Regions from separate parts of the Limnohabitans curvus genome, predicted to be linked through region 2. Evidence: predicted binding sites of a transcription regulator. Region 2 holds the regulator's gene; the other holds the start of a gene.
The links. The regulator NrdR, encoded in region 2, represses ribonucleotide reductase genes. The targets are predictions, from matches to a motif close to CACNANATNTNGTG.
Positions count from the first base shown of each region.

Region 1: the regulator NrdR is predicted to act here: its motif matches at 1,424-1,437, upstream of B9Z44_RS09490 (ribonucleoside-diphosphate reductase subunit alpha).

Region 1 covers NZ_NESP01000001.1:1,887,195-1,890,600, reverse strand. The annotation lists gene B9Z44_RS09505 (cytochrome C assembly family protein) at 1-381, shown strand, start outside; gene B9Z44_RS09500 (PP0621 family protein) at 378-590, shown strand; gene ampD (1,6-anhydro-N-acetylmuramyl-L-alanine amidase AmpD) at 580-1,164, shown strand; gene B9Z44_RS09490 (ribonucleoside-diphosphate reductase subunit alpha) at 1,518-3,406, shown strand, end outside.
Region 2 covers NZ_NESP01000001.1:421,403-424,808, reverse strand. The annotation lists gene B9Z44_RS01920 (PilW family protein) at 1-513, opposite strand, end outside; gene pilV (type IV pilus modification protein PilV) at 510-1,010, opposite strand; gene B9Z44_RS01910 (pilus assembly FimT family protein) at 1,001-1,522, opposite strand; gene nrdR (transcriptional regulator NrdR) at 1,576-2,025, opposite strand; gene glyA (serine hydroxymethyltransferase) at 2,395-3,406, opposite strand, start outside.

The sequences.
Region 1 (3,406 bases), 1.5 Mb from region 2:
CACGCTTGGTTGATGACGCGAGCTGAAAAGAACATGCGCATGGGCGCTGACTCTCATGTGGGCTTGCCTTTGCTCACGTTGGAACGTTTGACCTTTCGTTTTGTGACGGCTGGTTTTGTGTTGCTGACCGCCACCTTGGCCGCAGGCTGGCTGTTTGGCGATAGCCTGTATGGCGCACAAGCCGCTTGGCGGTGGGACCACAAAACGGTGTTCTCGATGCTGTCGTGGCTCACCTTTGCGGTGCTGCTGGTGGGCCGCAGTCGCTTTGGTTGGCGTGGCCGCAAAGCGGTGCGTGTCCTCTACATCGGCACAGGCCTGTTGCTGCTGGGCTATGCGGGCTCACGCTTTGTGCTGGAAGTGGTTTTGGGGCGCGTGACATGAAGTACCTCGTATTGCTGCTCATCGTCTTGGCTGGCATCTGGTGGATTCGCCAGCAGCGAAAGCCAGACCAACCGTCAAGCAAAAAGTCAGGCCCACAAGTGATGGTGCCCTGCGCCCACTGCGGCACCCATGTGCCAGAAGACGATGCCATTCGTGGCTCGCACGGCCTGTACTGCAGCGCTGCGCACCGCGACAGCCATGAAGGCTGAGCCCATGACCGCCCTGTGGCGCGATGGCTGGTATCGCTTTGCCAAGCACACGCCCTCGCCCAACTTTGGACCCCGCCCCGCAAACACCTCGATTGACTTGGTGGTGGTGCACTCCATCAGCCTGCCGCCAGGTGTTTACGGGGGCCCTGAAATTGAAGCGTTGTTCACCAACACGCTGGATTGGGATGCGCATCCCTACTTCCAACACATTCGTGGCGCTGAGGTATCCGCGCACTTTGTGATTCGCCGTGATGGCGCACTCATTCAGTTCGTCAGCTGCGACGACCGCGCGTGGCACGCAGGCCGCTCTCACTACCAAGGGCGTGACAACTGCAATGATTTTTCGATTGGCATTGAACTCGAAGGCTTAGAAGGTCACACCTTTGAAGCCCTTCAGTACGAAACGCTCAGCAGCGTGTGCGCCGCCATCGCACAACATTACACGTTGCATCACATCGCAGGCCATGAACACGTGGCGCCGACGCGCAAACAAGACCCCGGCGCAGGGTTTGATTGGCAACTTTTGCAGCAGTCTTTGGGCTGGTCTGCGAACAGTTTTCCCACGAAAAATTAACTTTTCGTCATCTCTCAAAAAAAAGTTTTTTTGCACAGTGCTTGTGCATTTGAATGACGCGTCTAGACCCCATGCGCATTAGCGCGGGAAATAACTTGCAATGCAGCGCCAGCACTCGATTTTGATAACAAATTCCCGTCGATATTGATCTGCAACGGGGGTCCAAAAGCGTGCATGACGCACCAAGCATTTGTGACATTTTCAAATGTAAGCATTTCCCATCAAAACACTACCTGTAGCGTATTGGCAACCCGCCAAACACCAGATATAGTGTCAACCTGAATTTCACAAAAGCGGTCGCGGCACCGCTTTTTGTACGCACTATCGAACCGCTCACCAGGAAGAAAAAAGACATGCAAACAGCTGAGACCTCTGTGCACGCAAGCCCTATGGGTAACCCGTCTGTCGCGCACGACCGCGCAGCCACCGAGAACCCAACCATGTTGGCGCATTACCAAATCATTCGCCGCAACGGCGCTGTGGTGCCATTCGAACCCGCCAAGATTGCCGTCGCCATGATGAAGGCCTTTTTGGCGGTGCACGGCACACAAGGCGCAGCATCGGCAAGCGTTCGCGAAATGGTTGAGGCGCTGACACAAGCGGTGGTCCGCGCGTTGATGCGCTCACGCCCAGGCGGCGGCACTTTCCACATCGAAGACGTGCAAGACCAAGTTGAATTGGGTCTGATGCGTGGCGGTCACCATGAAATTGCCCGTGCTTATGTGTTGTACCGCGAGCGTCGCAACCAAGAACGTGCGCACATCAAAGAAGAGCAAACACCTGCAGCCCCTGCATTGCACGTGATCGACAACGGCCAACGCGTGGCGTTGGACATGCACAACCTGCAGCGTCTGATCAACGACTCATGCGCTGGCTTGGGCGCTGACGTCAAACCCGATCCCATCATGGCGGAAACCATGCGCAACCTGTACGACGGCGTCCCCATGGACGAGGTCTACAAGGCCGCCATCTTGGCCACGCGCACATTGATCGAGAAAGACCCCGACTACACCTACGCCACCGCTCGCTTGTTGATGCACACCATCGCCAAAGAAGTGTTGGGCAAAGAAGTGCTGCACGCCGACATGGGCCAGCACTACGCCGAGTACTTCCCTCAGTTCATCCAAAAAGGCGTGGACAACGACTTGCTCGACGCAGCCATGTTGCAGTTTGACCTGCCACGCTTGGGCGCCGCCCTCAAAGCAGACCGTGACTTGAAGTTTGATTACCTCGGCCTGCAAACTCTGTATGACCGCTACTTCTTGCACGTGCGCAAGACCCGCATCGAATTGCCACAAGCGTTCTTCATGCGCGTGGCCATGGGCCTGTCGTTGAACGAAGTGGACCGCGAAGCTCGCGCCATTGAGTTCTACGAAGTGCTGTCGTCGTTCGACTTCATGTCGAGCACGCCCACCCTTTTCAACAGCGGCACCTTGCGTTCACAGCTCTCCAGCTGCTACTTGTCCACCGTGCCTGACCACTTGGACGGCATTTACGAGTTGATCAAAGAAAACGCCTTGCTGTCCAAATTTGCTGGCGGCTTGGGCAACGACTGGACCCGCGTGCGCGCTTTGGGCAGCCACATCAAGGGCACCAACGGCGAATCACAAGGCGTGGTGCCATTTTTGAAGGTCGTCAACGACACCGCTGTGGCGGTGAACCAAGGCGGCAAGCGCAAAGGCGCTGTGTGTACCTACCTCGAAACATGGCACTTGGACATCGAAGAGTTCTTAGAACTGCGCAAGAACACCGGTGACGACCGTCGCCGCACGCACGACATGAACACCGCCAACTGGATCCCCGACTTGTTCATGCGTCGCGTGATGGAAAAAGGCGAGTGGACCTTGTTCTCGCCTTCTGATGTGCCTGATTTGCACGATTTGTTCGGTGCGGCCTTCGAAACAGCTTACGTGGCCTACGAAGCCAAAGCCAAGCGCGGCGAAATCAAGCCCAGCAAAACCGTGCAAGCCACCGACATGTGGCGCAAGATGCTCACCATGTTGTTTGAAACAGGCCACCCATGGATCACCTTCAAAGACCCATGCAACGTGCGTTCACCCCAACAACACGTGGGCGTGGTGCACTCGTCTAACCTGTGTACCGAGATCACGCTGAACACCAGTGACACCGAAACTGCGGTGTGTAACTTGGGCTCCGTCAACCTGTCTCAACACTTGAAAGACGGCCCTAACGGCAAAGAACTCGACCACGACAAACTCAAGCGCACGATCAAAGTGGCCAT
Region 2 (3,406 bases):
GGCGTAGCGGAGCTGAAAATCTTCGATGCCTTCGGCGAGTGCCTGGTAGGTGCTGTTGTTGAGATTCAGGTCTTTGCAGCTCAGCTCTTTGTTGGTGTTGAGCTTGTAGTCGTTACGCACGGTGCTGTGCGTGCTTCCTGTGTTGCCCTGGCAGTCTGTGGCATCTACCGCATGCCAATGCCCCAGAGTGATGCTCTCCACAGAGGTGCTGCCGTTGATGCCGCCTAGCGCGGGCTCGCCAACCTCTTCGCTTGTAGAAACATCGATGGTGATCTGCCCATCATTGCTGCTGGTCAGCTTCAGATACGCAGCCCCCGCCATGTAAGCTTGCTCGCGCACGTTGCGCAAGGCCACGCGAGCATTGGCGTGAACGGCATCGGCAGCGGCCATGGATGCCCAGGTTTGTTTGCTGGCCCCGTATGCCGCAATGGCTGCGGCGACGACCCCGAGTCCCAATGCAATGCCAATCAACAGTTCAGGCAAGGTGTGGCCCTGCTGCGCGGGGGCGTTCATCGTGTGGGCCTTATGAAAAGACGCCAACAGCTCATTTGTGCGGGGCAGGGTGGGGTGCCTGCTGCTGCATCGGTGCGATAGGTCTCTGTTGCGTCACGCCAAGCAATGGCGATGCCCCACCAGTTGCTCAGACCCGTTAAGGCAAAGACCGTTGCATCGCCTTCCGGAAGTTGACTGTTTAAGTTGGCTTGGAGTTGCTGCATGTCCCATTGCGCAAGCTCTGGGCGGCTGCACGCTGTGGCTGCGCAGTCAGGACCTGCATTGCTCGTGAGCGCGCCCCATGCTTTGGCATACATCGCATTTTGCGGGGCATTGAGCTGCATGCGCTCGGCCACATCGTCGGCGATGCCCATCGCGACCGAACGCATGAGTTGCTGTCGTTGCAGCGCCAAGGCTTGTTGGTGCATCCACAACAAGCCCAAGATGCCAAGCACTAAGACCAGCAGTGCTGCCATCGCTTCCATCAAGGCGAACCCTTGTATGCGCTTTAGCTGCATGACTCACCTGATTGCCAACGCAAGCGGCTGGCACTGCTCAAACACAGGGTGTTGGCGATGTTGAGGGCGATTTGTCGTGACTTGATGACCCAACGGTCGCCCACGGTGCCGAGGTCCCCGCGTTGGCTGATGTCGATGGGGTCTGACTTGGTAAATGTCACTTGCAGCGGCGTTGAGTTCTGCGACGTTTGCAACACGGTTTGGCTTGATTTCACGCGCAGTTCCCAGCCACAGCTCCAATCATTGTTGGCAGATGTGACCCAGGTGCAATCGCGCAAACGTGCGAGTTGCAAGGTTTCTCCGCGCTGCATGGCGCGAAGGCGGGCGCTTTGTAAATCGTTCACAAGTTGGTCACGCGTGGCCTCGACACGGCTGCGTTCTTGAAAGCGCTGCCAGTTGGGCACGGCCAATGCGGCGGTGACGGCCATGATGGCTAGGCACGCCAGCAGCTCAACGAGGCTAAACCCTCGCAGGTTAGGGCGTTGGAAAAATAAAAAACCCAGCGTTTGCATGGCGCAAATGCTAGGTTTTGAAGTGGTATCAGCGCATGGCTGAGACTCGAAAACTACTTGCGAACTTCGTCCACCAAGCTCTTGAAATCGTCGATGTCTTCAAAACTGCGGTACACGCTAGCAAAGCGGATGTAGGCGACTTTGTCGAGTTTTTTGAGTTCGCGCATCACCAACTCACCAATGCGGGTGGAGGGCACTTCGCGTTGGCCGAGGCTGAGTAGTTTTTCTTCAATGCGTTCGATGGCGTTGTCGACCTGTTCGGTGCTGACAGGGCGTTTGCGCAGGGCGAGGCCCATGGATTCGAGGAGTTTGTTGCGCTTGTAGTCGATGCGGCGACCGTCTTTTTTGACGATGTTGGGGAAGCTGACGTCGGGGCGTTCGTAGGTGGTGTAACGCTTTTCACAGGCGCCGCATTGGCGACGGCGGCGAATGGAGTCGCCGTCTTCGGACATGCGGGTCTCAACGACTTGGGTTTCTAGGTGGCCGCAGAAGGGACATTTCATTTTTTGTGCTCTCTTTTGCTTTTGTACTTTTTGCTGGGCTCGCTGAGGGTATTTGGTATTGGCCGCTTCCTCATGCTGGAGTAGCAGAAATCGTCAGCGGCCAATACCAAACACCCTCAGTCTGCGTCGTGCTTTGCTTCGCTCGCACATTTCACTCGGGTCATTCGTGCATCGACAAAGAGGAAATGCTCGAGAGAAACATTTCAAACCAAAACAGCGCGGGTTGCAGGTGCGGCGGGCGATGATTTCTGGTACCCCAGCATGAAGAGCCCGCCGCACCTGCAACCCGTGCCCTCTCCGGAGAGAAATCCTTACAACCGCAAACAAACAAAAAACCCCCGTCACGAATGAGCGGGGGTTGGCAAAAAGTTACTTGTAAACAGGGAACTTAGAAGTCAGCGCATGCACCTTGGCACGCACCGCCGCAATGTTGGCTTCGTCGTGTGGGTTGTCCAACACGTCAGCAATCAAGTTGGCCGTGATGCGGGCTTCTTCGTCCTTGAAACCACGGGTGGTCATCGCGGGGGTGCCAATGCGCACGCCGCTGGTGACGAAGGGCTTCTCTGGGTCGTTCGGGATGGCGTTCTTGTTGATCGTCATGTGCGCTGCGCCCAAAGCGGCTTCGGCTTCTTTGCCGGTGATCTTCTTGGAACGCAAGTCCACCAACATCACATGGCTTTGAGTGCCGCCGCTGACGATGCGCAGGCCGCGCGCTGTCAAAGTCTCGGCCACGATCTTGGCGTTCTTCACCACTTGGGCTTGGTACTCTTTGAAGTCAGGCTGCATGGCTTCTTTGAACGCCACAGCCTTGGCTGCGATGACGTGCATCAAGGGGCCGCCTTGCAGGCCAGGGAAGATGGCGCTGTTGATGGCTTTTTCGTGTTCGGCCTTCATCAAGATGATGCCGCCGCGTGGGCCGCGCAAGCTCTTGTGGGTGGTGGACGTCACCACGTCGGCGTGAGGCACGGGGTTGGGGTACTGGCCAGCGGCGATCAAGCCAGCGTAGTGGGCCATGTCGACCATGAAGATGGCGCCCACTTCTTTGGCGATCTTGGCAAAGCGTTCCCAGTCGATGTGCAAGCTGTAGGCAGAAGCGCCGGCCACGATGAGTTTGGGCTTGTGTTCGCGGGCTTTGGCTTCCATCGCTTCGTAGTCGATGGCTTCGTTGCTGTCCAAGCCGTAAGACACGACGTTGAACCATTTGCCAGACATGTTCAGGGCCATGCCGTGGGTCAAGTGACCGCCTTCGGCCAAGCTCATGCCCATGATGGTGTCGCCGGGCTTCAAGAACGCGAGGAACACGGCCTCGTTGGCCGATGCGCCGCAATGGGGTTGCACGTTGGCAGCGTCGGCACCGAAGATGGTTTTGATGCGGTCAATG